DNA from 2 places in the Alteromonas sp. KUL17 genome. Region 2 is predicted to be linked to the other one. Evidence: predicted binding sites of a transcription regulator. Region 2 holds the regulator's gene; the other holds the start of a gene.
What was found. Region 2 encodes MetJ, which represses methionine synthesis genes. Its sites were predicted from a motif close to TAGACGTCTAGACGTCTA; they were not measured.

Region 1 (15,219 bases), on a different contig from region 2:
CAGACAACGCCTGAAGACGCTTTGCTTTTAAGTCACTTTCGCGCTTCCAATGGGCCATACATCGCCTTGAGCATAATAAGTAAGCATACTTCCAATAAGAGACAGGTCTTGTTTTACTCCACCTAAGGTCCAGCTTGGAAGATAGTCATCATCGGCTTTATGGTAGCGCTTAGCGATAAAGCTTGGGTCGGTATCGCCTAAGCTCATGAACAAAATAGATGGCACACCCTGTTTAGCAAGCGCAAAGTGATCTGAGCGGAAGAACAAACCGTTTTGAGGGCGCGGGTCCATCTTAACGGTTCGCCCTTGTAACGACGCTGCCCTCGCTAAATCATCTTCGATAGATAAATAACCTTCACCGTACTGCAAAATGTAATCAACATTATCGTTTACATTCATGCCGTCGATATTCAAAAAAGCCACCATGTTCGATGTTGGTACCGGCGGGTTATTTGCAAAATAATCGGCACCGAGTAGCCCTGTTTCCTCGGCGGTAAAAGCACTAAACATTAGTGTACGCGCAAAGCCCTCTTCGCGTTTTGAAAGCGCATCTGCCAATGTAAGCACACCTGCTACGCCTGAAGCGTTGTCTATTGCGCCATTGTAAATAGTCGTTTTGCCATTCTTTTCAACTTTACCAAGATGGTCCCAATGCGCGTGCAGCATTACCCACTCTTCTGGCTTAGCTGTACCTTCTAAGATACCGGCAACATTCTGCGATTCAGCATGCTCGATAGCATTGTTAAACTGTAGCGATGCGGCGGTGTTTAAAGAAATAGGTGTAAATCCAGGCTTGGATGCTTTTCTTTTAAGCTCGCCGTAATCTAAGCCTGCTTTTTCAAATAACTGCCTAGCAGCATTAAGATGAAGCCACCCCATTACGCCTACTTGTGACGCATTATTGTTTTCATCGACTAGGCTAAACTTAGTATTAGAATTTGAGTTTTCGACAACGCCCCAGCCGTAGCCAGCAGGCATGGTTTCATGAACAATGAAAACAGCTTCTGCGCCCTGCCTTGCGGCCTCTTCGTATTTGTAAGTCCAACGACCATAATAGGTCATGGCGTTGCCTTGAAATAAATTTGGATCTTTAGAAGCAAAACCTGGGTCGTTCACCAGCATTACCACCGTCTTTCCTTTTACATCAAGACTGGCGTAATCATTCCAGTTGTATTCGGGAGCGTTAATGCCATAGCCCACAAAAATTACGTCACTATCGGCGAGGGAATATTCTTCAACAATGCGCTGAGTTCTGGCGGTAAACTCGCTACCTGCACTAAAATTTAGGTCGCCTATGGTTAACGATGAAATATTACTAGGCGTTATTTTGGCTAAAGGCACAGCTTGGGTGTAGCTATCGCCAAAGGCTGGCTTAAGCCCTAGCTTTTTGTATTGGGTTACCAAGTAATCGACTGTTTTCTCTTCACCTTTCGACAAAGGCCCTCGCCCTTCAAACTCATCGCTTGCCAGTGTTTTAACGTGCTGACGATATACGTCCAAATCGATAGAGGCATTACTCAGCGTCATCTCTACGTTTTTTGCGTTAGCCTACGAAGGCTCAAACGAGGACAAACTAGAAGTAGTGACGTCAGCATTCGCCGCACCAATAAGTAAAGTAGAAGTAAGTAGAGATGCTGCGCATGCAAAGGGAAAGGCGCGATAAGGTTTGCACGAGAAAGTAAACATAAGCCATTGGTAGAAATAAAAAAGGATACCGAAGAGTATCCTTTACCGGCGACTATCTCAACGCCAAGAATGGGGTTTATAGGCCCATGGCGTGGCTGACGAAGGCGGTTTTAATGGTGCTGAGTTTGTCTGTGGCTGAAAGACCAATTCCTCTGACCAACTTTTTGAGGAGGTCGTCGCCGTCGAATAAGAATTTAAAGCCGTCCATTGCGGCAATCATTTTCGTGGCTTCTGTTTTACGGCTTCGTTCGTAGCTGCGTAAATGCTTGTACAAACCTATGTCTTTGCCCGACGCCTTTAAGTCATTTAGGGTTTCAGCCAATGCGAGCGCATCTTGCATTCCCAAGTTAGCGCCCTGCCCTGCAAGCGGGTGAATGGTATGCGCTGCATCGCCTACCAGCACCACACCGTCTTTCGCCCACTGGCGTGCATAACGCATGGTCAACGGGAAAGCGGCGCGCTTGGTTTCCAGCGAAATAGTGCCAAGAACGCTATTACTAGCCGCAGTTAACGCATTGCAGAACGCAACGTCATCCAATGCTATTAATGAGTTTGCTTGCTCTGGCGTTTGCGACCATACAATAGAACATACATTTGGCTCAGACATAGGCAGTAGCGCGAGCGGTCCCGTGGGTGTGAACGCTTGTCTCGCCACATTATTATGCGGCTCTACCGTTTTGATATTAGCGACAATCGCCGTGTGCTCGTAGTCTTTAAATGTAATCGGCAAGCCAGCTTGTTTTCTTACAAATGAGTTTGCGCCATCGGCACCGACTAATAAACTGCAGCTTAGTACGTCATCATTATCTAGCATCAGCATGGTTTGATTTGGGCCAGCTAATACTCTATCAATACCCGCAGTAATCAACTCTACATTAGGCTGCGCTTCCACAGCTTTAGACAGTGCATTGACTAAAGCTTGGTTCTCTACAATCACGCCAAGCGCATCACTGCCCATTTCATCGCATGAAAAGTGAATGTCGCCAAAACTGTCTTTGTCCCATACATGCATGTCGATGTAAGGGTTGGCGCGATCTTGCTGCAAATGCGACCACACATCAAACTGTTGCAGCGCTTTAATATTAGCTTGGTTTATGGCACTCACTCTCGCCGTTGGCTTCTCGTCCAGAGTCTGATAACACGCCGCTTTATCGACTATTGCTATGCTCAATTCACTGTGTTTAAGCGCCGCTGCAAGGGTTAGCCCTACAATTCCGCCGCCCACTATCGCTATATCAACATGCTGCATTGTTATCTCTTTTTCTTAGTGGTGTTTCGCCATAGCCCGTCGTGTGTTTAACAAACGCTTTTTTCGCCTGGGGCATCATGCTTAATGCCAATAACGACACATTGCGCCCAATTACCGTTGGAAAATACTGGTTTGAAAAGGTGCGAACTAGCGTATCGGTCAGGGCTATCGTGTTATCCCTGTCATTCTTACGCGAATTGGCGTAATGCTGAGTAATACTAAAAGCGCCTGCATCGAAATTAGCGGATGCGATTGTATCGTTTTTCGCTTCGTATGAATCCTGCTCGCCGTGCTTTTCCGCTGACGCTTGCAGCACAGACACTAAAGTACTTAAGTCGCGTAAGCCTAGATTGAATCCTTGCCCTGCAATAGGATGTAGCGCCTGTGCCGCATTGCCTACCACCACTGTGCGATGACTAGCAACTTGCTGCGCCTTCGTAAGCGCTAACGGGTAACTTGCCAACTCACTGACTCTCAGTACTTTGCCCTGTCGATAGCCAAATGCTTCCTGTAGGGCCTTGATAAATGCGCGTTGATTTAATGCCATTAACGACTTTGCGGCGTCGGTATCTACAGTCCATACAACTGAAAAGCCGTTTCCACTAGCCTTGATATCATCGATTTCACTGTCGAAAGGCAGGAACGCTAACGGGCCACTTTGGGTGAAACGCTCGTACGCTTTGTTTTCATGGGGGAGCTGAGTGTGTACATTAAAAACAATGGCCGTTTGATGATAATCATTGACTGTTTTTGAAATACCAACCTGGTCAGCTAATCCTGAACGACCGCCATCGGCCAGTACCAGCAACTTTGTGGTAAGCGATTGCCCACTATCTAGCTGCACCTCTACAAAATTGCACTGCTGCTTTACGTTCGTTACCTTGGCAGGTGCGATATATTGGTAGCTTGAGGTTGCACCTGCCGCCAATCGCGTTAGTGCGCTTAAGCTCACCACCTGGCCGAACACGTCAATGTGGTAGTCACTGCTTTGAAGGTTTAATAGCCCCAAGTGCCCTTTGTCGCTAACCTCAATATGCTTAATTTGAGGAGGTAACTCACCGTTGTGCTGCTTAGCTACATCATCAAGGTTTAGCCCCATGTGAGACAGTTCTTCAACAGTACGTCTTGCCAAGGCAATGACACGGGTGTCGGTAAAAGGGTTAAAGTCGACTAAGCTTTTACTGGTTTGCTCTGGGTCAGCCGCATCAATTAGGGTGACAGATAAGCCAGAGCTGTTTGCAGGAGATACTTTCTCTGCGAGTGCTTTGGCTAATACAGTACCGACAATACCACCACCAATAATTACTACATCAACCGCTGCTGCCGATTCCACTGTTTTTATTTTCCTGTCGCCCAGAGGCTCTAATTATTAAAAGCGTTAATTCTGAGATTTTTTTCTTTATATTAAAGGCTAGTTTTTAGCGTAATTTAAACCAGTAGTTTAAACTGGTAACTCAAACCGGTAACTTAAAACAAAATTCCATATTTCACACTTATCGCAGTTTTTCAAACCTTGGTAAACCTAGCAAATTTTGACAACTAGTCTCTGCTTTCAGCCATAAGTGCTTCAATCTCATCAATGTCTTTTGGCACATCTGCGGTAAGAATATCGACACCCGTCGCAGTAATCACCACATCATCTTCAATTCTTACACCAATGCCTTTGTATTTTTCCGGCACGTTGCTGTCTTGACTAATGTAAATGCCGGGCTCAACAGTGATCACCATGCCAGGCTTTAACGGACGGTCTTCACCGTCAATTTTGTAGTTGCCTACATCATGCACATCTAGACCTAAATAGTGCCCTAAACCATGCATGTAAAACTGACGCCACGTTTCATTTTCAAGGTTTTCTGCCACACTACCTTCAAGAACGCCAAGGTCAACTAAACCTTGAGTAATAATTTCTACGCTATGTAACATGGCTTGTGACAGGGTAACGCCGGGCGCTAACATGTCTAACACGCTTTTTTGCGCTTTTAATACAACGGTGTAAATTTCGCGCTGAGCATGGGTGAACTTTCCATTTGCAGGAAACGTTCGCGTGATATCCGCAGCATAACCTTGATATTCAGCACCTGCATCGATCAAGATCAAGTCACCGTCATTTACCTGCGCGTTATTTTGCGTGTAATGCAAAATACACGCATTATCGCCGCTTCCAACAATAGTACTATAAGCAGGTGAACGGGCTCCCGCCATGGCAAATTCGTGGTGAATTTCAGCTTCTAGCTGGTACTCGTGACAACCAGGCGCGGCGAACTGCATAGCTCGCTTGTGCGCACGTGCGCTTATCTCACCCGCCGCTTTCATCAAGGCCACTTCACACGCTGATTTGAATAAACGCATTTCGTGTAAAATAGGCTGTAAGTCGTGAATCGCCCTTGGCGCCAGTGATTCTTTGGGCGCATCGCGCAAGGTGTTTAAGGCTTCAGTAAACAGCCGATCGTGACTCTTATTGTGGCCTAATGAAAAGTACACATTGTCTTGACCTTGAATTGACGCTAATAGCGCTTCTTCAAGCTCTTGTAGTTCAAATGCTTCATCTAAGCTAAACCGAGCGAGCGCTGCTTCGGCTCCTAAGCGTTTGCCGTGCCAAATTTCTGCACTTTTGTCTTTCTCTTGTACCACCATTGCACGATAACTTTCACCGTAACGAGGGTGGTTAGACAATATCAACCAAGCATTAGGCTCTTCAAATCCTGTCAAATACCAAAAGTCGCTATCTTGCCTGAATGTATATTCGGTATCGCGACTTCGGGTTACCATACCTGCTGCTGGCACAATACACACACTATTCGGCTCGCACTGTGCAAGCAGTCGGTCCTGCCTGGCGATAAACTCTTGCGCACTAATCATAAAAGAGAAAGCCCTAAAAAATCTCGTTAAAACGAATGGCGACTTACGGCCACTTTTAATATCTTCAGTTAATTACTAGTGTACGGATGGCGTGTCTTGTTGATCATCTAGAAGTGATTGGCCCAATTCGCTGAAGCATAAAATTGCTGAAATTTTCACGTATTCTTCAACCTCTAACAGCGCCTTTTCAGACTCTTCGTCCGCGTCCATTGGCTCTTCCATACGTGAAATATCTGAAAAGTCTTCAAGTGCTTCTTTTACGTCGTCAGAACATTGCATAAGGTCTTGCTGGTGTAGTCCAAACCCAAGCATGAAACCTTGCACCCAGTTTATTAGTGCAGCCCCGCGATCGTTGATAGGCGCTTGATCATCAGGAAGTAACAAATTGAGCGCGAATTCAGGCTCAAGAAGCTGCTGACAGGTTTGATTGAAAAGGCTGTTTAAAAGGTGCTGGGTAGGGTCGCTAAACGCATCACCCTGATTAATGGTTTCACTTAACGCTTCTAGCCATTTTTGGTCGGTAAGCGACATGCCTCCGCAAAGCATACCGCACAGAATGCCATGCACTTCTGCAGCATCAACAATTACGCCTTGCTGAGACAATTTATTACTTACGCTATCGTAATCGAGCTGTTTTTCCACGAATTGTTCTCTTTTGTTTTGAATAGTTTGAGATACAGGCGCCACTTTTATAAAGCGATTAATTACCGTCTATTTTGGCGGCGACTTACGTCAATGTCATCTCTTGATGGAGTTAATACTAGCAAAAATCAATGTGTAACGCCTCCTTTTGCCCTGCCACTGCTCTAACTTTGAACAAACAGCAAAAGTACCTTCAGGGTCTAATAACACTGTGTCGTATACACTTTACACAACGGTATTTAAACGTTGTTTACTCACTGTTCAAACGATATTTAATTTGCGGCTATTTAGCTAAATTCGTTGCCGGACGGCTAGCAACATCGTCAGAATTCATCTAAGATCGCTGGTGTTGGATACGGAATTCCTTTAGCAACAGCGTGACAACGTTCATTAGCCTTTAATGCCTGAATAGCTGATTGGTTATTATTGAGCTTCTCTTATATGCGTGTATAATTGCTGACCAATTGGTCAAGAAAAGTAATATTTTTTACCGCTTTTATAATCACCACGCAAAATAGTTATAAAGCGCTTTAGGTGATCCTCTTCACTGGATCTCGCGTTTGTTATACCCTGTTGCGTTAATACAACAACAATGTTTCCTGGGATGTTTGCTAGTTCATTCATGTCCCTGGCCGATGCTTTAAACCAAGGAAGTTGAAACAGCTGCTATTGTGCAAGCTCGACGCGTATCGAGAAGCCTACGGCAATTGTGATACTTCCGCCCTGAACTTTTCGGTTCACGGGCGAAACATGGACAGCGGCATTCTGGGAAGCGCCCTCTTTCGACGGAAGAAGAAATGGCAATAATAAATTTTGGCTCTATAAATATTGACCACGTTTATCAGGTAGATCACTTTGTACAACCTGGTGAGACGTTGGCCTCTACCCATTATCAAACCTTATTAGGTGGTAAGGGTGCAAACCAGTCTATTGCTTTAGCGCAAGCAGGTGCAGACGTAAGACACGTCGGCAGCATTCACGAAAACGACGCCTCATTTAAACAAGCTCTTATTAAGAAGGGTGTTGATTGTCGTGGCGTAAAGTGCTCAGAAGTTCCTTCAGGTCACGCGATTATCCAAGTCACGCCTAGCGGTGAAAACGCCATTGTATTATTTGGTGGTGCTAACCAAACCATTACCGCAAAAACCGTAATGCAAGCGTTAGACGATACGCGTCCTTCAGATTGGGTACTAACCCAAAATGAAACAAGCAGCATTGAAGAAGTACTTCGCCAAGCGAAAGAAAAGCAGCTTAAAGTAGCCTTTAACCCAGCGCCTATGAGCGAGTCGGTTAAACAGCTTCCGTTAGACTGTGTAGATTTACTTATTGTAAATGAAACCGAAGCTGCTGCGATTACCGGTAAAGAAGAACTTGAAGATATTGTGACAGTGTTCAAAGAGCAGTGGTCACACAGCGAAGTTATTATTACACTGGGTAAGGCTGGTGTAATGATGCTGCGCAAAAACGATGTTGTGGAAGTAAAAGCATTCTCTGTAGATGCGGTAGATACCACTGCAGCCGGTGATACCTTTATCGGTTACTTCCTGTCTGCATACAGCAACCATACCGATGCTAAACAAGCATTGCGTCGCGGGTGTGCAGCTTCAGCCATTGCGGTAACACGCGAGGGCGCAGCGCAGAGTATTCCAACACAAAAAGAAGTGGATCGTTTCTTAGCGAAACACGCCAACTAGCAAGACGCACTGAGATAAATTGATGGCACATAAGATCATATTAGATACGGATCCGGGGATTGATGATGCAATGGCGATCTTTTTCGCCTTTCAATCTCCAGATATTGAAGTACTTGGCTTAACTACCGTTTACGGTAACGTTCCAGTAACAATGGCAGCGCAAAACGCACTGACACTTTGCGAAATTGCAGGTAAAGATATTCCTGTAACTAAAGGTGTTGGCATGCCATGGGTTGGCCCAGAGTCAACGTACGCACACTTCGTACACGGCGAGCACGGCTTTGGCCATATTAAGCCTGAAGCGCCTAAAACCGAGCTTGACCCACGCAGCTCTGCGCAGTTTATCGTTGATATGGCGCGTAAATACCCTGGCGAAATCACCATTGTTGCTATTGGTCCACTAGGTAACTTGGCCCTTGCACTTCGTCTTGAGCCAGAACTTCCTAAGTTGGTAAAAGGCGTTAGCATAATGGGTGGTGCAGCGTTTGTACCAGGTAACGTTACGCCGGTAGCTGAAGCGAACATTTGGAATGATGCACATGCAGCAGAAATCGTTTTCGCAGCAGACTGGGAACTCACCATGTTTGGTTTGGACGTGACAAACTTCACGCCGTTCTCGCCAGCCTTTGTTGAAAAGCTTGAAGAGAAAAACAATACCCTTGGTGGTTTTGTGAAAGAAAGCGCCCAGTTCTACATGGATTTCTACTCGCAAAACCGTGAAGATCGCGTGTGTTTCTTCCACGATGCATTCCCGATTGCCCACCTTCGCCACCCTGAGTTATTTGAACTGACTGAAGGTCACGTTCGAGTTGGAACAGGGACACTAGATAGAGGGCAAACCGTGGTTGCGCCTAAAGGTACAACACCGAGCCCACTATGGAATGAAGCAAATACCATAAAGGTAGCGACTAAAGTTGACCACAAAAAGCTGGAACAACTATTCATAGACACCTACGCTCTATGATATGTTTAAGGGATTGTTAATACACAATCCCTTTTTATTTACAGCTAGGTTTAAACTCAACGGTTATGAAAGCGGCGCCACTCCCTCAAAATGAAGATGAACGTCTTGCCGAACTGCTAAGCTACGACGTACTTGATACTGAAGCTGAACAACTCTTTGATGACCTTACAGCCCTTGCCTCTCAAATTTGTGAAACCCCTATTGCGCTTATCAGCCTCATTGATCCAAATCGCCAATGGTTTAAATCAAGAGTAGGTTTAGACGCAGAAGAAACATCACGAGACATCGCGTTTTGCTCACATGCTATTTTGCAAAGCGATGTGTTTGAAATACCTAACGCTACGTTAGACCCCCGGTTTCACGATAACCCGCTGGTGACTGGCGCGCCTGATATTCGGTTTTACGCCGGCGCACCACTGATTACCCCGTCTGGCCATGCAATTGGCACGCTGTGCGCCATTGATAGCAAACCACGCAAGCTAACCGAAACACAAAAAGCCTCGCTCCAAACCTTAAGTAAATCGGTAGTAGCACATTTAGAGTTAAAGCGGAAAAACCGAGAGCTTGAGCGAACCAGTCAATTCAAGTCTGACTTTCTTTCTTACGTAAGCCACGAAATTAGAACACCGCTTAATGCCATAAATACGTTTAGTCAGTTGCTTGAAGGCGAAGCCCAAAAGTTAAATCTACCCTCGTCATTTACCACCCCGCTTTCTCATGTAAGCCAAAGCGGTGAAAGGCTTTTAGAAATAGTAAATTCTGTTTTAGATATAAAGCAGATAGAAGCGGGGAAAATGCGTGTGATGCCACGCGCGGTGAATACCAAAGACTTTTTCACCCACTTATTTTCGCTTACTAAGATCCGCGCTGAAGACAGTGGTATTGTATTTAGCACCAGTATTGATGACGCTGTGCCCGGCTCGTTGTTTTTCGATGACACCAAATTTGGTCAAGTAGCGCTTAACTTGCTGTCGAATGCGATTAAGTTCACTAATCACGGCAAGTCAGTAAAAGCGCAGGTAAAATACAAAAGCGGCAAGGTAATATTCAATGTCATTGATCAAGGCATTGGTATGAGCGATGACTATCAAAAACGGCTTTTTACACCTTTCGAGCGAATGGAAAACGCCCGTCAGATAAGTGGAACCGGCTTAGGCTTGAATATATCGAAGCGCCTTGTCGAGCTCATGGACGGGTCTATTAAAGTTAGTAGTAAGTTGAATCACGGTACCCGAATAAGTGTGACCTTACCTGCCGACGCCCTAAGCGCAAACCAGTTCGTTGAGGCACAACCGCGTAGCTTTGTTGCCCAAGTAAACATAGATAACTCAGTAAATGTATTGGTAGTTGAAGACCACTATATAAACCAAGTGGTTATTCAAACTTTGTTTGAAAAACTGGGCGTGTCGCTTTCTGTGGTAAGCACTGGCGAGGAAGGCGTTGAATACGCCAAGTCTAATCCAGTCGACTTAGTTCTTATGGATCTTAATTTACCAGGAATTCAAGGCGATGAAGCAACAGTAAAAATAAAGGGGTTTAAGCCAAACTTACCTATTGTTGCATTGACGGCCGATGTCATTACCCGGCCTGAATATTTGCGAGAACAAGGTCTTGATGACGTACTCACTAAACCCATAGATAGTAGTGAATTGGTGCGTGTGCTCAATCACTATTTAGGGCATCCAGACCAATGATTCTATTTGTTGTATTTAAGTAGCTTTATCTAAATAGTTTTGTCTAAGTAGTTTTACCACAGTAATTTTACCTGAGTCATCTTTACCTAGCCCAACAAACCTTTTTTAACAGCCGTGGTAGTATAAGCTAACTCAATTGTAAGACAGGAGAACTCCTCTACTATGTCCCCCTCATCTTCAGGAAGCGGTACTTCTAGATCGTTGACGTCTAACAAGGTTAATTCAACGGAAACGGTTTCAGCACCAGCTTTAGCAATGAAACCAACGCAGATTGCGCCGTCGCAATCCATACAAACAAGCGTTTCTATAGAAGACATGCAGGCCCGCGCTCAGCTTAGAAAAAAGCTTCGCGAGGCACGACGAGGGTTAACTAACCAGCAACATACGGACGCAGCTAAGCGCATTGCTTCACGACTACGTACACTGCCCTTTCTTGATAACAGCACGACCATAGCCGGATATTTGGTTAACGATGGCGAGGTCAATTTAACCTATTTTATCGAGTCTATTTGGCAGTCTTCACATGATAAAAAATTCGCTCTACCTGTATTACACCCTGTATGTAAAGGACATTTGTTATTTTTGTCTTATGCCCAGCACTCTCAATTGGTGAAGAATAAGTACAACATTGAAGAGCCAGTATTGTCGTGTGAAAACGTCGTTCCTGTTAGGCAATGCGACGTTATTCTTATGCCGCTTGTAGGGTTTGATGTAAACGGCAATCGCCTGGGTATGGGGGGCGGCTACTACGACCGAACTTTGAGTTTTACCCAACGCGCGCCAGATTCACATTCATTTTCGGGTAGTAAAGCGCCCAAGTTAGTGGGTATTGCCCACGACATTCAAGAAGTAGATGCTCTGCCTATTGCACCATGGGATGTCCCCCTTGATGCCATCGTGACGCCCTCGCGCACACTGCAATTCACTAAACCGTGATAGTCATTATAACAAATTGAACATACGAACTTGTGGGTTCACGTGCGCTTATAAGTTACACTTGCGAACACAATAAGCCGGAGAATGACCATGGATCAGAACGCAAAAAAACAAGCCGTAGCCAAAGCAGCCATCGAATATGTTGAAGCAGACAGCATTGTCGGTGTGGGTACAGGTTCTACCGTAAATTTTTTATTGAAGAACTCGGTAAAATTAAGCACAAAATTGAAGGTGCAGTATCAAGTTCAGAAGCCTCTACCGAGCGTTTAAAAGCCTTGGGCATTGAGGTATTCGAGTTAAACGAAGTCAGCAATCTATCGGTTTATATCGACGGTGCCGATGAAGTGACCGAACACAAGCATATGATTAAAGGCGGAGGCGCAGCACTCACTCGCGAGAAAATTGTAGCCGGTGCGGCGACCACGTTTGTGTGTATTGTTGATGAAAGCAAGCGCGTTCCTGTGTTGGGCTCGTTCCCCCTTCCCGTTGAAGTTATTCCCATGGCTCGCTCTTTCGTAGCACGAGAGCTAGTAAAGCTTGGTGGCGATCCTGAATATAGACAAGGTGTTGTCACCGATAACGGCAACGTTATTTTAGATGTTCACAACCTTGAGATTCTGAATCCTCGTGAGCTAGAACAAAAAATAAATAATATTCCTGGCGTGGTAACGAACGGCATTTTCGCACTACGAGGCGCGGACATAGTGCTAAGTGCTACAGATAGTGGTGTTGAAACCTTTAAGTGATAACTGAGTAAGACGTATAGTGCGGTGAAAAGCTATACAAAATACTACTTTCAACTTAACGCGTTTTCTGTTAGTTTCCGTTTAGACGTCTAGATGTCCTTAAAAGAAGTTCACTACGCGTCTCAACTTTTACGTTAGTTAAGGCCAATTCCTTAATAACGAAAGCAATCAACGTGATTATAAAAGCTTGGTAGCAATAACGCCCAAGCAAGGCTTTCAGAGCTGCAAAGCGATGTCGTTGCAGCGCAGGTTAAACACAGCTTTGTGTTTCATACTGGCAGGTTTCTGAGAGTCTTGGATTGGCGGTGCAAGCAAACCAAAATTACATCAGTGAGAGATAGCGAGTTCATGAGCAAAGTTTCATTAGAGAAGGATAAGATCCGAATTTTGTTGTTGGAAGGTGTTCACCAAAGTGCTTTGGAGACACTAAAAAGCAATGGGTATAGCAACATTGAATTTCTCAAGACCTCTCTTCCTGAAGACGAGTTAATTGAGAAAATTAAAGACGCCCACTTTGTTGGTATTCGCTCGCGTACTCAAATTACAGAGAAGGTAGTTGAAGCAGCACAAAAGCTTGTGGCTATCGGTTGTTTCTGTATTGGCACCAACCAAGTTGATCTTGAAGCCACCCAACGCCGCGGCATTCCCGTGTTTAACGCGCCATTTTCTAACACTCGTTCGGTTGCAGAACTTGTACTTGGCCAAATTATCCTTTTACTTCGCCAGGTGCCGAGTAAAAATGCCAAGGCTCACCGCGGTGAGTGGGAAAAAACGGCAGTCGGCTCATATGAAGCCCGTGGTAAGACACTTGGTATCATTGGGTATGGTCATATAGGCACACAGCTGAGTATTCTTGCTGAACACCTAGGTATGCGCGTTCAATTTTTCGATATCGAAGACAAGCTTGTGCTAGGTAATTCTGCCCAAGTAAAATCGCTTGAAAAGCTGCTTAATACCTCTGACGTTGTTTCACTTCACGTTCCTGAAACACCACAAACTCAAGATATGATTGGTGAAAAAGAGCTGTCTCAAATGAAGAAAGGCAGCATTTTGATTAACGCGTCTCGCGGTACTGTGGTAGATATCGATGCGCTTGCGAAGGCATTGGAAAGCGGCCAACTAAACGGCGCTGCTATTGATGTATTCCCGGTTGAGCCTAAATCTAATACTGAAGAATTCGAGTCGCCGCTTCGCGCGTTCGATAATGTCATTCTGACCCCGCATGTGGGCGGCAGCACGCAAGAAGCGCAAGAAAATATTGGTATTGAAGTAGCGGGTAAACTCGCGAAGTACAGCGACAACGGTTCAACGCTGTCAGCCGTTAACTTCCCTGAAGTGTCACTGCCAGAGCATACTGGTCGTTCACGCCTACTTCACGTACACAAAAACCAGCCAGGTATTCTTACTCAGATTAACCAAGCGTTTGCAGAAAAAGGCATCAACATCGAAGCCCAGTACCTACAAACTAACGCTGAAATTGGTTATGTAGTAGTTGATGTTAAAGAAGACCGTGGTTATGAAGCACTTGCAGAGCTTCAGCAAATTGATGGCACAATTAAGACACGTATTCTTCACTAAGAAGAGTTGTTTTAAGACTAAATAAAAACGCTGCACAATGTGCAGCGTTTTTTTATGCCTGTGATTTTACTTCAATGCGTTGAAGTGCCCAGCCCTACTTCAGTGCGCTGAGCATATAAGGTAGGCTTAGAAGAAGTTGTAGACTAAGCTAACTGCAGTTTCTGTGTCTAGTTTTTCAACGTCGTCGTCAACATTGGTGTTGTGATCAAGTTTGAAAGAAAGACGCATTGAAAGGTTACCGCTGATTGTAGCTGTAAGTGCAGACTCAGCACGAGATTTCGTGTTGTCAGAACCCACTTCGGTACTTACTGTTTGCGTAAATTTAGCCGTATCAGAAATTTTCCAAGAATACGCTGATGACGCACGAACGATTACGCTGTCAAGATCTTCGCCATCCTGAGTTTCGATGAATGAGTAACCAGGACCGATTGAATATTCAAGGGTGTGGCGCTTGTTCTCAAGTACTTTTTGGTTCCAACCCGCCGCAATAGTTGATTGGTAATTAAAGTTACTAAAGCGGTCGTCTTCATATGAAGCGAAGCCGAATAAACGGTTATCAGGATTTTCTAGTTTGTAGTTACCCTGGGCTGAACCAAAGAACTTCTGTGCAGAAGTAAACTCGATATCTTCTTGCTCGCCTGCATCATTTTCTTGTTGAACAGTTTCCTGTTTGTACAGACCTTTTAAAATGTAGTCGTTACTCCATTTTTCAAGCTCTTGGTGAGCCTGTATACCCGCACTAATTGACGTGGTTTCAGTGTTACCTGAAGTCGAAATAAAACCTAGTTCGCCTTCCATTGTAAAAGGCTTAACTTCATCGTCTTGAGCGAAAGCGGCTGGAGAAAGAGAAATTGCAACTAAAGATGCAAGCACTTGCTTTTTCATTGAACAATCCTATTGATTATCGGTCCATTCGTTGTACTCGATACCTTTTGAACTGCAAGGCGGTACAACACGAGTTTTAAAAGAGATCTGCTAGACAGTGCCGCGAGACAGCAAGCACTACAAACAATGGTGCGCAGTGTACATTTTCAAAGCTCTCAGTCAATGCGAACACGGTAAAAAGCCAAAGATAACCCGTTAATTTACACTAATTGACTAAAAAAACTGATAGACCAGCGCCACGGAGGTCTCTGTGCTTAAGGCTGCAACATCTTCGGCGGTGTCTGTT
Region 2 (15,219 bases):
CTATTGTTTGGCGCTGAAAATTTGGTCGTTGTGTATATTGGTGCCAGCCTGGTTATGGAAGGAACCCTTTCGATAGGGATGCTGCTGGCATTTATGGCGTACAAAGCTCGCTTTGTCAGCGCATTAGATGGCGTGGTTAACAAGCTGATTGAGCTTAGTATGTTAGGTGTTCACTTCAACCGCTTAAGCGACATTTTACTTACACCATCACAGCATAAGCCTCTGTCGTTAAAAGCTAAGGACGATACATTTGAAAAACAAAACGTTCATTTTAGTTATGCAGACGTCCCCAACTCATCCACGTCCAACTCACTTGCACCTAACGTTTTAACGCCTGATGGCGCAAGTACGCCCTCGCTTCTTGATGCCAAAACTCGCCCTGTAGCGCTTAAAGCGACGGCGCTCAGTTATCGCTACAGTGAAACCAATGCGTGGGTGTTTAAAAATCTAATGTTCTCGGTACATCGCGGAGAGATCGTCGCAATCACAGGCGATAGCGGCTGTGGAAAAAGCACAATGCTTAAGTGCCTGATGGGACTGTACCCTGTTTCAGAAGGCAATATCGAACACCCAAGCTCTACAAACCCAGTCATCGCGTCAGTGCTTCAGGAGGATACCTGTTTAAGCGGCACCATCGCGCAAAATATCTGTTGTTTTGAAGAAGCTCCCGACCTCAAGAAAATGGTTTACGTCGCTCAGCTTGCCTGTATCCATGAAGACATCATGCAGATGCCTATGCAATACCACTCCTTGGTCGGTGATATGGGTAGCAGCTTAAGTGGTGGTCAAAAACAGCGTCTGCTTCTTGCAAGAGCGCTTTACCAAGAGCCAGACATTTTATTTTTAGACGAAGCAAGCAGTCACCTAGATATGGAAAACGAGGCTCAGATAAATCATCACCTTAAGTCTCTAAATATGACGCGAATTATTGTGGCACATCGCCCTCAATCAATTGCCATGGCAGACAAGGTTTATCGTCTGGAAAACGGCAACTTACATCTATGCCCTCCCACTGAAGTAACAGGAAGCGCAACATCAGGTAAACACGGAGAAACACTATGAAAACACATGAAATCAGAGAACCCGCAGTATTGATGACAGCAGCTGAACGCATGCAAATAGATGCGAACGGCATTACCGCTCGGAACAGCGTTATCCCCATTGACTGTTTATCAAAACGCGAACTACAAGTTGCACACAAAATAATGGAAGGACGCTCAAATAAGGTTATTGCCTCAGAGCTATTCATCAGTGAAAGGACCGTCAAATTTCACTGCGCCAACATTTACAAAAAGCTCAACATTAGCAACCGTTCTGTGCTTATTGCCTGCTGTTTTAGAACCCTTTACCAAGAAGTGGCTTCGCTGTAAGCGTGTCCACTTCATTACTCACCACGCCACTACAAGGAGCGTACATTATGAAAAACCATCCATTAACTCAGAACCAACCAGCAAATTCTAAGCTTGCTACCGTTGCTGAATCTCAGCTATTTGAGGTATCCGGCGGACTACGAGCTCGCCTAAGTGAAAGTGTGCCGGTAGTCGGTCCAACACCTAAAGAGCCCGTTTACATAACCATGGCTATTGGTGAAGGCGGCGGCAAACTACCTGATATTTTGTCGTAACTTACCGCTTATCAAAGTCAACACATGGATACGGTTTAGGCAGTATCCCATGTGTTGCTTTAAGGGCTACTAGATTCTTTGAACACTTACAACGCTAGCAAGGAACGCAAATGCACGTCGCACTACTAGGCAGTGAGCAAGACCCACAAATTCAACATATAGCCAAAGCACTTCACCAAAATAACACGCCCTTTTATTTCGCCAATACGCAACATTTTGGTTCTACTTGGAAGATCAGCTATGACCCTGACTTCGATGACGGGCTAATTCATTTCAATTCGCCTTCACTTTGCGACCAACCTAGAGTTACGTTCTCGAATACCCAGGCCGCTTATTGGCATGAGTACCTACCTGGCATACCGCTAAAAGCCCCTCGTGATAATGCTAAAAACGATGCCAGTGCAGATGCTCAAACACAAGGTGATAGACCTCATGATGGTGAATCTACTTTGCTAGAAAACGCAGGGTGGGTTGAGCAAGAGCGAGCAAGTACGCTACTTTGCTGGTTCAGCTATGGCGACATTAAATGGGTGAACTCTATCGACGCTGTTCGAAGCCACCAGTGTAAACCTTATCAATCGCGTATTGCTGGCAAACTAGGAGCACATATTCCCTACACCTTTGTTGGCAATGCACCCGAGGTTGCTTCGCAGTTTTGTAGCAATATGCGAGACGTTATTTACAAGCCCGTACGCGGCGGTCGTACCGCACAGTTTGTGAATAAACAACCAAACATGCGCCCACTACTTAATACGCTTTTAGGTGAGCGCCCTGTTACCTTTCAAAAATATATAGCGGGTGTGAATGTACGAAGCTATGTGCTTGGCAATGACGTACTCAGCGTACAAATCGACTCAAGTGAATTAGATTACAGGAATGACGACAATGCGAGCATATCGGTGACCCTAGTGCCCAGCGACGTTAAGCAGTTAGCTATCAAAATATGCAAAGCATTAGGTATGCACTGGTGTGCAATCGACTGGCGTAAAAGTGCGAAGGGAAAATACTTTTTTCTAGAGGCAAACCCCAGCCCTTACTTCCTAAAAGTAGAGAACGATACCGGTCTAGATATAACAGAAAAATTGGTAGCACTGCTGGTAAAGACTTCGTAGTAGCAAGCAGGACGTTTAGAGGCTAATTGGGTTTCCAAAACAAATTTGCGATTGTTTAGAAGCCTTTACGCAATCATTGACAATACCCCAACATCCTATCAATATGATAGGATGAATTTCAAAAGGCATTCATGGCTAATCACAATCCCCAAGGAATTAATGAATTCCCTCTTACAGAGGAAACTGCCAGAAAAATAATGAATGACCTCGCAGAAAACTATACTCACCGGATTCGGTGGACTAAACATGTTAAACAGCGCATGCATGAGCGAGGAATCACTACAGGTCAGGTGATCACTTTATTAAAAAGTAAGCACTCAGTATTTAGAGAGGGGCCATATCTTGATATTTCTGGAGACTGGAAATTTAATTTGAAAGGTTTAGCTGCGGGCAAAGTTATCGAACTCACTGTTGCACTTAAAAATCATCATGATAGTCCAATGTCATTTCTAATTACTGTATGGATAAGTAGAGAGGGTAAAATGTACCATTACACTGAAAGCGGGTTATCAAATGTATACCTGAAAAACGGTGTTACCGTTGAAGTTGTAGACGGTGAAGAATATACAAGCATTGACGATATGAACGGTCTTCATAGTGCGATAGCACAGACAATTGTTAATACCAACAAGCCTCTTGCTCATGATGAGTTTAAATTCTTACGTGTAGAACTAAATGTTTCTCAAAAAATGCTGGCGAATCGTTTTGGTGTTGATGAACAGACCATTGCGCGTTATGAGAAAGGTCAAACAAAAATTCCACGGACAACAGATGCTGCCTTAAGAGCCTTATACATGGAAAGCCAAGAGAAGAATAATCCCGTAAGTTACTTTCTTGATTTACTAGCAAATACCCAAGCGGAAGAAGCTGCAAAAATAATTCGTCTTGAAGAAGTCGAAGACCATTGGGAAAAAGTAGAATGGTAAAAAAGCCGACTTAACGTCGGCTTTTTAATTCTTGTTCATGTAGAAGGGTTAGTTGAACATATCAACTAACGGGAAAACTTCTACTTAGCGCTAAATTACAAGATAAAGCGCGACAGATCTTCGTTATCTACCAAGGTTTCTAGGTGGCTGTTAACGTAGTCTGCATCAATCACGAACGACTCACCGCTCTTTTCAGAGGCGTCAAACGAGATGTCTTCCATAAGGCGCTCTAGGACGGTGTGCAAACGGCGGGCACCAATATTTTCAGTGCGCTCATTCACCTGCCATGCCGCTTCGGCTATACGCTGAATACCAGAATCGTCGAAACTAATATCCACGCCTTCTGTCTTCATTAGCGCAATGTACTGGTGAGTTAATGACGCATTCGGCTCGGTAAGAATGCGCTTGAAGTCACCGACTTTAAGGGCAGATAGCTCAACGCGAATTGGAAGACGCCCCTGAAGCTCTGGAATAAGGTCAGACGGCTTGCTCATTTGGAATGCACCCGAAGCGATAAACAAGATATGGTCAGTTTTAACCATGCCGTGTTTTGTCGATACCGTTGAACCTTCCACAAGTGGAAGCAAGTCACGCTGAACACCTTCGCGAGACACATCGGCCGACGAGTTGCCCTCACGCTTACAGATTTTGTCAATTTCGTCGATAAACACAATACCGTGCTGCTCTACCGACTCAATGGCTTTTTCTTTCAAATCTTCTTGATTCACAAGGCGTGCAGCCTCTTCTTCAATAAGTAGTTTGAACGCTTCTTTAATTTTCAGCTTCTTCTTTTTCTTTTGCGAACCCGACAAGTTCTGGAACATGCCCTGAAGCTGATTGGTCATTTCTTCCATACCTGGAGGCGCCATAATTTCTACGCCCACCTGCGGAAGTGCCACATCAATTTCAATTTCTTTGTCGTCTAAGTCGCCCTGACGAAGCTTTTTACGAAACGCTTGGCGCGTACCGCGATCTTCAACGTTTTCCTTATTACCCCATGCATCTTCTGGTGGAGGCAGCAAAACGTCTAAAATGCGCTCTTCCGCTGCTTCTTCTGCGCGGAATTTCACCTTTTTCATTTCATTTTCTTTCGTCATCTTCACCGCAATATCAGCAAGATCACGAATGATGGTCTCAACTTCTTTACCTACATAGCCCACTTCAGTGAACTTAGTCGCTTCAACTTTAATGAACGGCGCGTTGGCAAGTTTTGCTAAACGGCGGGCTATTTCAGTTTTACCCACACCCGTAGGGCCAATCATCAAAATATTTTTTGGCGTAACTTCTTGGCGCAGCTCAGGTTCAAGCTGCATACGACGCCAGCGATTTCGAAGTGCAATAGATACAGCGCGCTTGGCATCTTGTTGACCAATAATATGTCGGTCTAACTCGTGAACAATTTCTCTTGGTGTCATTTCAGACATGAATAAACCCTTTTCTAACAGCGCTTGCTGTACTCAAATTCATACGAGCGACAGCAAGCCGATAACAGCACTCAGCTATTACTTAGTAATCTAGTACATCAACCGTTTGGCTATGGTTAGTGAATACGCAAATATCACCCGCTATGGTCAACGCTTTTTCAGCAATTTCTTTCGCGCTTAGTTCTGTATTTTCAAGTAGTGCAGTAGCTGCGGCTTGCGCGTAGTTACCACCAGAGCCAATCGCAATAAGATCTTGTTCTGGCTGTACAACATCACCATTACCGGTAATGATAAACGATGCGGTTTCGTCTGCTACGGCAAGCAATGCCTCTAGTTTGCGAAGCGCCCTGTCAGTCCGCCAATCTTTGGCGAGCTCTACTGCCGCTTTGGTCAAATGGCCTTGGTGGGCTTCAAGCTTTGCTTCAAAGCGCTCAAACAGCGTAAATGCGTCGGCCGTGCCACCAGCAAAGCCCGCTAAAATCTTGTCGTGGTATAAACGGCGCACTTTGCGCGCATTACCTTTCATTACGGTATTGCCCAGTGATACCTGTCCGTCACCGGCCATTACCACTTGATTCCCACGTCGTACAGATACAATCGTTGTCACGTTAATTCCCCGTTTGGCTGGGCGCTGCTGCGTTTTTCGTCTAGCAAAGGCAGCAGCGTTCAAATTCAATAACAAATAAGTGGGGGAAGGCTTTTTAATTTCAAGGGTAATACAAAAGAATGTGCGCTCTGAGCTGCCTACTATATGGGCTTAGCGTGTTCGCTAGTGTATTGAATACACCATTTATTGAGTGCATACTCTCGCCAACACACTCTATGGCCAAGTGAAATAATGCCTAGGTGATAGAGCACAGATAAAGTAGCAGCAATGAAGACGCTACATTATGGTTTTTAAAGGAGTGGTAGTGAAGTATCAGGGAAGAATTCAACAGTGGGATGATGCTAAAGGTTATGGTTTTGTAGAGCCTAACGGTGGAGGCACGCGCGCGTTTACTCATATCAAAGCGTTTAAACAACGCTCTAGGCGCCCTGTTAATGGCGACATTATTGTTTATGAAGTTGAGCAGGATAGAAATGGTAATCACCGCGCCTGCAACATCAGCTTACTCAAGGATCACAAAGCAAAACGTTTACGCGCCAATAAGCCAACCTCGCAAAGAAAACGTAATGTTATCGTACTGAGTATTTTCTCCGGTGCACTTGCGTTATTTACATTGTCAGGTCGGCTACCGTTTATAGTATCTATCGTTTATGGCGCGGTAAGTTTGCTTACCATACTGTTTTACGGCATAGACAAATCGGCTGCAAAAAAGGAAAAACGGCGAGTTTCAGAGGCAAAACTGCATATATTAAGCTTATTGGGAGGTTGGCCTGGTGCATTGCTAGCCCAACAGATTTTTAAACATAAGCGTAGTAAATCGTCATTTATGAGAGTTTATTGGGTAACGGTTTTGGTTAATCTCATTTTGCTTGGGCTAATTGCATTTGAAGTGATTAATACGCAGGCATTCATGGTTGAAATTTAGCGAAATCGATACCCTTCAATGTAAAAACCAAAACCACTTTCGTAGCCCTTAACATACACCCATCCTTTATTCGGTAGGCGTTTGTGCTCACTTTCCCTTAAGCATAATCGCCCATCAGACAGGGGACCGTTCTCTTTTAGCAAAAGTGGATGTCGACAGTGCTTAGAGCCGCTTCCTTTTTCATAAGCAAATTTTCTTTCTGTTTCTTGTTTATCGGACGCTAAGTGAAGCGTGTAGGGCAATGCCGTATCAACAAAACTAAACCACAAGAAAAAGGCTAATAGCGGCATGCCAAATAACGTCATTTTTCCACGCAAATCTTTAGTTACATACTGCGCGTATCGTTTATCAACAAAAATAGTGAGGTAATAAAAGGCGCTATAAACAACAGTGAGAAGTACGATGGCCCAATTCGAATTGTCTAGCCAAGAATTGATCACAATAAAATCGGTTAAAACACTTACGAACATTGCGCCAATAAGTACTAAAAAAGTACCGTTACTGATACGTGTTATTGGATGAAGCTCAGACCACTTAGGTCGAGTAAAATACTCTTCTTGAAGGGCGCTATCCGTATTATTCTCAGGTGGCAGCGTTGCCCGCTTAGCAGCGAGCTCATTTTTTGCTGCCTGATAGCGTTCTGGAAAGGCCTGCTTATCAATATTTTCCAGAACGTCCTCAAGCTCTTCTATGCTATAAGCGGCGTAATTTGGTTGTTCGGTGATGGCAATACTCATTGATACTTCCTTGTAAACGCATTCTTTCTCTACGCGCTATTTCAGCGCCATATGCACCGCATTAAGTGTTACCTACAATAAACTGCTACAAATTCCAGTACCAAATTTGGCATGTCGCAATGTTCACTTTACGCAGACTGTGCTTGGCTTTTTCTGCATCACGCTTAGACTCGTAAGGGCCCAGAATAACGCGGAACCAATCGCCGTTGCTGCCAGTGCTGTGTCTGATAAGCGCCTCTAAACCTTGGAATGCAATTTTGGCTTTCATCTCTTCAGCCTGCGCGCGGGTTCTAAACGAGGCGCACTGCATTAAATAGCGTTTGTCAGATTTTTCTTGCTCTTTGACCTCAACTTCTACTTCATATCCTGGAAGGGTCTTAATGTACTCCCATTCTTCTTCAGGAAGCTCAGGTAACGTCTCTTCTGTAGGAGCTACAGGTCGTGAAGCTTGTGTATCCACGTCGTCTTCTACATTGTCTTTTATTGACCACAAAAATGCACCAAAGCCAATCACCAATGCGAATACGCCAACAAGGCGCACAATAGGAAGTTTTCCAGAAACCGGGGCGTTAGATTGCGCATTTGATTGAGCGCTTCTGGCCGGTTTTTCTACCTTTACCAGCAGGCTTCTTTTTTTGAGGAGAGCGTCCACGAGAGACATAATCGCGTTGAGCCATAGTCGGCAATATTCCTACTTGTTATCGTTGTTTGTATGCGTAAGAAAACGTCATATACCAAATCTTTATGAAGCAGCAGCTTTCCTGCACTTCAATCCTGCAGAAATTTTAACGTATTGCTACCCAACAAGCTAACTGAAATCGGTAGGATCAATATCTATCGACCACCTTACCTTCATTGCCTGTGGCAACGCCTGTAAAAATGGCAGCGCCAAACGCAGCGCATTGTGAAGCGGCGCACGCTTTTCATGACTGCATACCAGCATAAACCGAAACCTGCCTTGCCGCTTTTCAATCAAACAAGGAAACGGGCCATTTAACGCAATAGCATGCTGCTGGTGAAATACTTGCTTGCTGTCTTGTAAAAAGCGATAGGCCAAACTGCTGTCGGTCGCTTCTGCGCGAATGACAAACTGGCTAATAAAAGGGGGAAGCCCTGCCGCTTTTCGCTCCATTAAAGCGTGTCTGGCGAAATGCCCATAGCCGTTATGTACTAAATCTTGTAGCAAAGGATGGTGGGGATTGTGAGTTTGCAGCCACATTTCACCGGGTTTACTAGCGCGCCCTGCTCTTCCTGCAAGCTGAGTTACAAGCTGAGCGAGCTTTTCTGGTGCTCTAAAATCGGCACTAAAAAGTGCGCCATCACAATCTAGCACCGCCACTAAGGTTACATGCGGAAAATGGTGACCTTTTGATAGTATTTGGGTACCTACCAGCAGCTGGTACTCTTGGCGGTTTATTGCTTCTAGCGTCTGGTGCAGTTTGTCTTTGCCCCGCACGGTATCGCTGTCTATTCGTACCTGCTTAACACCGGGAAATAAGCTTGTAAGACCTTGCTCGACTTGCTCGGTGCCCGTACCCGCCGTAACTAATTCATTGTGATGGCACGCTTCGCAGTTTGATGGCATTGAGCGCATGCTGCCGCAGTGATGACACTGCAAACGGTTCTGCGCTTTATGCACCGTATACGGGCGGTCACAACGCTTACACATGACGGTTTCGCCGCAGTGATGGCAAAGCAGCGCTGGCGCATAGCCTCTGCGATTCACAAACACCAATACCTGATTTCCCGCGTTGATATGCTGGCGCATTATCGTTAGCAAGCCTTGCGAAATACCGTAGTGAATGGGTTGGTCACGCGCGTCCAACACATGCTGATACGTGCTTTTCGCCCCTCCCGCTCGCTTAGTTAACTGCAAATGGGCATAGCGACCGCTTAGCGCATTATTAAGTGTTTCGAGTGCGGGCGTGGCGCTGCCTAATAAAAGAGGAATATTGTGCTGCTTAGCCCGCATGGCTGCTAGGTCACGGGCGTGATAGCGAAGTCCATCTTGTTGTTTAAAAGACTCGTCGTGCTCTTCATCCACAATCAGCATGCCGGGGTTGTGCAGCGGCGTGAAAATAGCCGAGCGGGTACCGATGATTATCCCGAGTTCACCAGCTCTTGCTCGCTGCCACACCTGTAGCCGTTCTTTATCAGAAAGCTGAGAGTGTAAAACGCCCACTGCAATACCAAAGCGCTTTTCAAAACGTGACACCGTTTGCGGCGTAAGCCCAATTTCTGGCACAAGTATAAGCACTTGTTTTCCGTCGCGCAGTAAGGGTTCGATGGCTTGAAGGTACACTTCCGTTTTACCGCTACCGGTAACCCCTTCAAGCAAACTTACAGCGAAATTGCCCTGCTGACGATTAAGTGCGGCAATGGCAACCGACTGCTCAGTATCTGGAATTGGCTTTTCAGACACCGATAACGAGGCAAGCCAACTGCCTGACTTAAATTCAGGCGCGACTTCTTCAATGCTTATCAATGACTTTTCGACAAGTGCTTTGACCGCAGGTGCGCCATACTGCTTGCGCGCTTGGGACGCTAATAAGGCACCACCGGCCAGTGCAGTAAAACAGGCTTGTTGTTTAGGCGCCCGCGATAACGTGTCTGCAGTCGTTTGCTTACCTTCTTCGGTAAGCATTAACATGTCTTGGGGTGTTGGCGCTGCTGACTCGCCTTTGCGTAATAAGACAGGCAGCATGGCGTGTAGCACTTCACCCGGCGCATGATGATAGTACTGCCACAGCCATTGGGCCATTTTCAACAACACCCCATCTATAATAGGGCTATCGTCCAGTACCGACTCAATGGCTTTTAGCTTGTTGGAGTTTTCAATGTCGCTTTCAGGTTTGTGTAGGGTTTCAACAACTACGCCCACAAGTTTGCGCGGACCGAAAGGCACAACCACTCTTACACCCGCACTTAGTGCGTTATCGTGGGTATACGTGAAAAGTTGGCGCAGTGGCACTGGCACGGCAACTTGGATAAAGGCCATTGCGAAGGTTCTACCTTATTTGACGATTGTTACAGCGCGTAATGCGCTTACTAAGCTTCTTATGTTGAAACTAATTATACTGAGGCTTCTTGCAGACCTATACGTTACAGCAAGTTGAGCTGCTAACAGCTAGCTACACATTTTGCCACTAGAGCATCTGGCCCAGTCTTGAAAGACAAATATTTAAACATACTTTACAGGTAAGCATAAAAGGAATGTTTTTTGTTTGGCCTTTTTATACGGCTACCTTTTTATACGGCTGCCTTGTCTAGCTCTCTTGTTTAGCATTTGGCCAAAAACCGCTTGATCAAGGCCCTGCCATCCTTTATTATGCGCCGCTCTTTTGCGATAGGCTGTTCTTTGAACGACTTATCATTTGAATTAAGTAACGTATGGTGTGCGACTTCGGGTTGTATAGCGATACGGCCTTATTATGTGAGGTAACCCAATGAAACAAGATATCCACCCAAAATACGAAGCAATCACAGCAACTTGCTCATGTGGTAACGTAATGAACATTCGCTCTACGCTTGGTAAAGACATCAACCTAGACGTATGTTCTTCGTGTCACCCATTCTACACTGGTAAGCAACGTAACGTTGACACTGGTGGTCGTGTTGATCGCTTCAAGAAGCGTTTCGGTGCATTGGGCAAAAAGTAAGCCTGATATCGAGTTCGAAAAAAGCGCCTTTATGGCGCTTTTTTATTGCTTAAAATTCACGCTTCACACAAACAAGGTGTGCCAAACAGCGCTTTACCGCCGTTATCCTACGTCAGGCCAGTACCTAGCCAGTGTAACAAGCCCTGCAACTCGCCTTTCTGAAAACGTTTTTAGCTTAATTTGCAACATTCAGCGTAACCTGAACTCAGTGAAGGTTTTTAACATTAGATAAATGCCTATCCCAATTGCCGCCACTCACTTTCTTACACTCTTCTTCGCTATCAAAATAAATACCAACGGGTGCTGACTTAATTGACGCTAAAGCAATATTCACTTGGTTTATGAAGTCTATATCCCAACCATTAGTTAACGCCCGCTGCTTCTCCTGCTCAGTATTAAACACGGCAATCACTTGCGGCGCTCTCCAATGCCCTACGTGAGTTAGCCAAACAAATCCATTATTGGTAGATTTTACGCTTTCGCACACATCGGTTAGCACGGTTATTAGTTTTCTTTCTGTCATATCCTCGCCTTCAGCGCGAATTTTGAGTGGGCTTTCACAGGATTGTATCAGAAATATTGGATGGAGAATTAACGAGGTGTCTCCCTTCGTTCTATTTTCCTGATTTGGGTTTCTGTCCAATGCATTTATGAGAACGTAGATCCCTTTGATAGCTTTGTTTTTATCCTCCACACAATAGACCTACAGAATGTTATGACAAGTCAAAATAAATAGCATGAATGGCAATTATAGCCCCATTTTACTGGTCTAATTAGTACGCCTAACCTACATTGGTATATGAGAATTCTGATCAGATATGTACACAGTGATTGGCTGTGTTAGAGTTGCGATCGGCACTTTGATAGTGAGCATTAATTCTGTGAATAATGCATTGCTTTCAAGACTTATGGCGCTTTTGGGTACATAAACCAGAGGCTTGTATCCATTAAGGTATGTGAACAAAATCAGTAAAGGTTAACGCCTAGTCTGCTTTTCCACATGCCACCTTGGGGCCTATTGATGATTGCTGTAAAACAAAGATCAACAAGCCCTAGTGCTAACAACTATTTATAATCACTTTTGTCATTACTTGGTTGTAACGCGCTTACGTTTATCTACCTATAACTATAACGACAATAAAATAGCTACAGAGCGTGAACGAAAACACCGATGAACCCTACATCTAAGGATACCTTTTTACATGTCAGATTTTAGACAACGCGCACTCGACTATCACGCCAAACCCACACCTGGAAAAATCCGCGTAGAGTTATCTAAGCCAGCAGACAGCGTCGATGACCTTGCTCTTGCCTACAGCCCAGGCGTTGCCGAGCCGGTCAGAGAAATTGCTGAAGATGCAGATAACGCCTATAAGTACACGGGTAAAGGAAACCTGGTTGCCGTTATCAGTAACGGAACCGCAATTTTAGGGTTGGGTAACCTAGGCCCACTGGCATCGAAACCTGTTATGGAAGGTAAAGCCCTTCTGTTTAAACGCTTTGCTGGCCTGGATGCCATTGACATTGAAGTGAAGCATCGTACAACCGAAGAGTTCATTAATACAGTAGCGAATATCGCTGACACATTTGGCGGCATTAACTTAGAAGACATTAAAGCGCCTGAATGCTTTGAGATTGAACAAGAGCTAATTAAGCGCTGTAAGATTCCGGTATTTCATGATGATCAGCACGGTACCGCTATTGTAACTGCAGCGGGCATGCTTAATGCTCTGGAAATTCAGGGTAAAAGCATAGAGAGCGCTAAAATTGTGTGTATGGGTGCCGGTGCAGCAGCGGTCGCTTGTATGGAACTGCTTATTAAGTGTGGTGCCCAGCGTGAGCGTATTTATATGCTAGACAGAAAAGGCGTTATCCATACTCGTCGCGAAGACTTAACTGAGCACAAAAAGCTATTTGCTAACAATACTGACAAGCGTACGCTTGAAGACGTAATGGAAGGTGCGGATATTTTTGTTGGTGTGTCTGGACCGGATGTTTTACCACCAGAAACACTGGCCTTGATGGCTGAAAACCCAATTGTATTTGCATGTTCTAACCCAGACCCTGAGATAAAGCCTGAACTTGCTCACGAAGTACGTAAAGATCTTATTATGGCTACCGGACGCTCGGACTACCCTAACCAGGTTAACAACGTACTGTGTTTCCCGTTTATTTTCCGTGGCGCACTAGATGTTCGTGCAACGGCCATTAACGATGAAATGAAAGTAGCGGCAGTAGAAGCCCTTCGTGCTATCACGAAGGAGCCTGTACCAGAAGAAGTACTAGCTGCCAGTAAGAGTACTAGTCTGACATTTGGTAAGGAGTACATTATTCCTAAACCTATGGACCCGCGTTTATGCGAGCGTATTGCTACCGCCGTATCTAAGGCTGCGATTGAATCTGGTGTTGCACGCGTGCCTGAAAGCCCAGAAGAATAAAATTCTGGCGCATTAGGCAAAAAAATGGAGGGGCTAGTGCTCAACCTTTATTTGCTAAAAAGTGCGCTTAGAGAATACAAGTACATAAAAAACGGCGCCGTGTTGTAGGTTATCAACTAGCAATAACTTACAACAAAGCGCCGTTTCTCTTTAATACCAAATATCAGTCGTCTTCCGACACATCGTTTTCGAAGCTTGGATCAATGCCCATTTCTTCCATAATGCGTCTTGCTTCAGCCGGTACGCGATTAGGATTGTCTTTGCGCAGGTCATCATCGTTAGGCAATGGTTGACCGGTAAACGCATGCAAAAATGCTTCGCACAACAATTCTGAATTAGTGGCGTGACGCAGATTATTGATTTGGCGGCGAGTACGCTCATCAGTAAGCGCCTTAAGCACATTAATAGGTATAGAGACAGTGACTTTCTTTACCTGTTCGCTCTTCTTGCCATGCTCTGCGTAGGGGTGAATATATTTACCGTTCCATTCTGCCATTGTACTAACTCGGTCTACTCTTTTTTATGTTATGAAGAGAAATTCTAAACAAGTTCACGAAAAGGTCAATTGAGCAGTGTAAACCTCTTGACGTCTAGACATATATTCTTTAATTTAGACGTCTAAACGTCTATAAGAATACATTTTTGAGAGAAAAAGCCATGGTTTCTTACGCACAAGGTATCGATGCATTAAACCAGTCCCTGTCGGAACTGCGTGATATTGATGTATCTTTTGAATTCTTTCCGCCTAAAACGGAAGCCATGGAACAGACCCTGTGGAAGTCAGTTGAACGTCTAGCGCCACTAAAGCCAAGCTACATGTCGGTAACCTACGGCGCGAATAGCGGTGAGCGTGACAGAACCCACGACGTAGTAAAACGCATTCAGCAGCAAACCGGTGTCGCGGCGGTTCCTCACTTGACCTGTGTTGATGCTAGCCGTGATGAGCTTAAGCAAATTGCAAAAGACTACTGGGACTCAGGTATTCGCCGTATTGTTGCGCTTCGTGGCGATTTACCGCCAGGAGTAGAAAAGACAGAGATGTATGCCTCTGATCTTGTTGCCTTGCTAAAAGACGTTGCCGATTTTGATATTTCTGTTGCTGCCTATCCAGAGAAGCACCCTGAAGCACCAAATGCGCAGTTTGATTTACTAAACCTTAAGCGCAAAGCAGAAGCAGGTGCCACAGAAGCGATAACCCAGTTCTTTTTCGATACGAGTGTGTACCTTCGATTTAGAGACCGTGCAGCCGCAGCGGGTGTCGACTTAGATATCGTTCCGGGTATTTTGCCGGTAACCAACTACCAAACACTGGTGAAATTTGCGGGGTTCACAAATGTTCATGTGCCGGGATGGTTACACAAAATGTTCGACGGCCTTGATGCCGACGACCAAGCTACCCGTAATCTTATAGGCGCTAACATTGCTATGGACCAAGTTAAAGTACTCGCTAAAGAAGGGGTAAAACACTTCCATTTCTATACGTTGAACCGTAGTGAATTAAGCTACGCCATCTGCCACATGCTCGGCGTGCGTTCAGGCGCTTAATACATACGACAATCAGGACCGTGCTTACGTTTTTTAACGAAGTACTCCACAAAAGGCGCAGTCAATGCGCCTTTATTGTATAAAGCCTGCATTAAACTTTGCCACCAAGGCCGCCCGCAGTTACCATCTGATATAACATGTAATGAACTATCGATGCTTTATAACAGTCCGCATAGATAAGACCGCGCTGTTTACCATTTACACGGTATCGTCAGGAGAAAT

Region 1: a site for MetJ is predicted at 12,545-12,562, ahead of serA (phosphoglycerate dehydrogenase). Genes of this name have one in related genera too.

Annotation. Positions count from the first base shown of each region.
Region 1 is NZ_BJKJ01000039.1:9,176-24,394, reverse strand. It holds partial or broken gene KUL49_RS20125 (M28 family metallopeptidase) at 1-1,527, opposite strand, end outside; gene KUL49_RS20120 (FAD-dependent monooxygenase) at 1,763-2,935, opposite strand; gene KUL49_RS20115 (FAD-dependent monooxygenase) at 2,922-4,268, opposite strand; gene pepP (Xaa-Pro aminopeptidase) at 4,475-5,794, opposite strand; gene KUL49_RS20105 (UPF0149 family protein) at 5,870-6,436, opposite strand; RNA gene ssrS (6S RNA) at 7,030-7,212, shown strand; gene KUL49_RS20095 (ribokinase) at 7,234-8,130, shown strand; gene KUL49_RS20090 (nucleoside hydrolase) at 8,153-9,094, shown strand; gene KUL49_RS21490 (ATP-binding protein) at 9,160-10,788, shown strand; gene KUL49_RS20075 (5-formyltetrahydrofolate cyclo-ligase) at 11,104-11,724, shown strand; partial or broken gene rpiA (ribose-5-phosphate isomerase RpiA) at 11,815-12,470, shown strand; gene serA (phosphoglycerate dehydrogenase) at 12,819-14,048, shown strand; gene KUL49_RS20060 (YdiY family protein) at 14,175-14,933, opposite strand; gene KUL49_RS20055 (YdiY family protein) at 15,147-15,219, opposite strand, start outside.
Region 2 is NZ_BJKJ01000020.1:60,050-75,268, forward strand. It holds gene KUL49_RS15830 (peptidase domain-containing ABC transporter) at 1-1,062, shown strand, start outside; gene KUL49_RS15835 (helix-turn-helix transcriptional regulator) at 1,059-1,370, shown strand; gene KUL49_RS15840 (hypothetical protein) at 1,418-1,624, shown strand; gene KUL49_RS15845 (RimK family alpha-L-glutamate ligase) at 1,735-2,736, shown strand; partial or broken gene KUL49_RS21535 (DUF4258 domain-containing protein) at 2,934-3,188, shown strand; gene KUL49_RS21460 (DNA-binding transcriptional regulator) at 3,219-3,662, shown strand; gene hslU (HslU--HslV peptidase ATPase subunit) at 3,758-5,086, opposite strand; gene hslV (ATP-dependent protease subunit HslV) at 5,169-5,693, opposite strand; gene KUL49_RS15870 (DUF1294 domain-containing protein) at 5,998-6,618, shown strand; gene KUL49_RS15875 (hypothetical protein) at 6,615-7,355, opposite strand; partial or broken gene KUL49_RS15880 (SPOR domain-containing protein) at 7,441-8,032, opposite strand; gene priA (primosomal protein N') at 8,164-10,353, opposite strand; gene rpmE (50S ribosomal protein L31) at 10,802-11,014, shown strand; gene KUL49_RS15900 (hypothetical protein) at 11,220-11,537, opposite strand; gene KUL49_RS15905 (malic enzyme-like NAD(P)-binding protein) at 12,217-13,452, shown strand; gene metJ (met regulon transcriptional regulator MetJ) at 13,616-13,948, opposite strand; gene metF (methylenetetrahydrofolate reductase) at 14,110-14,997, shown strand.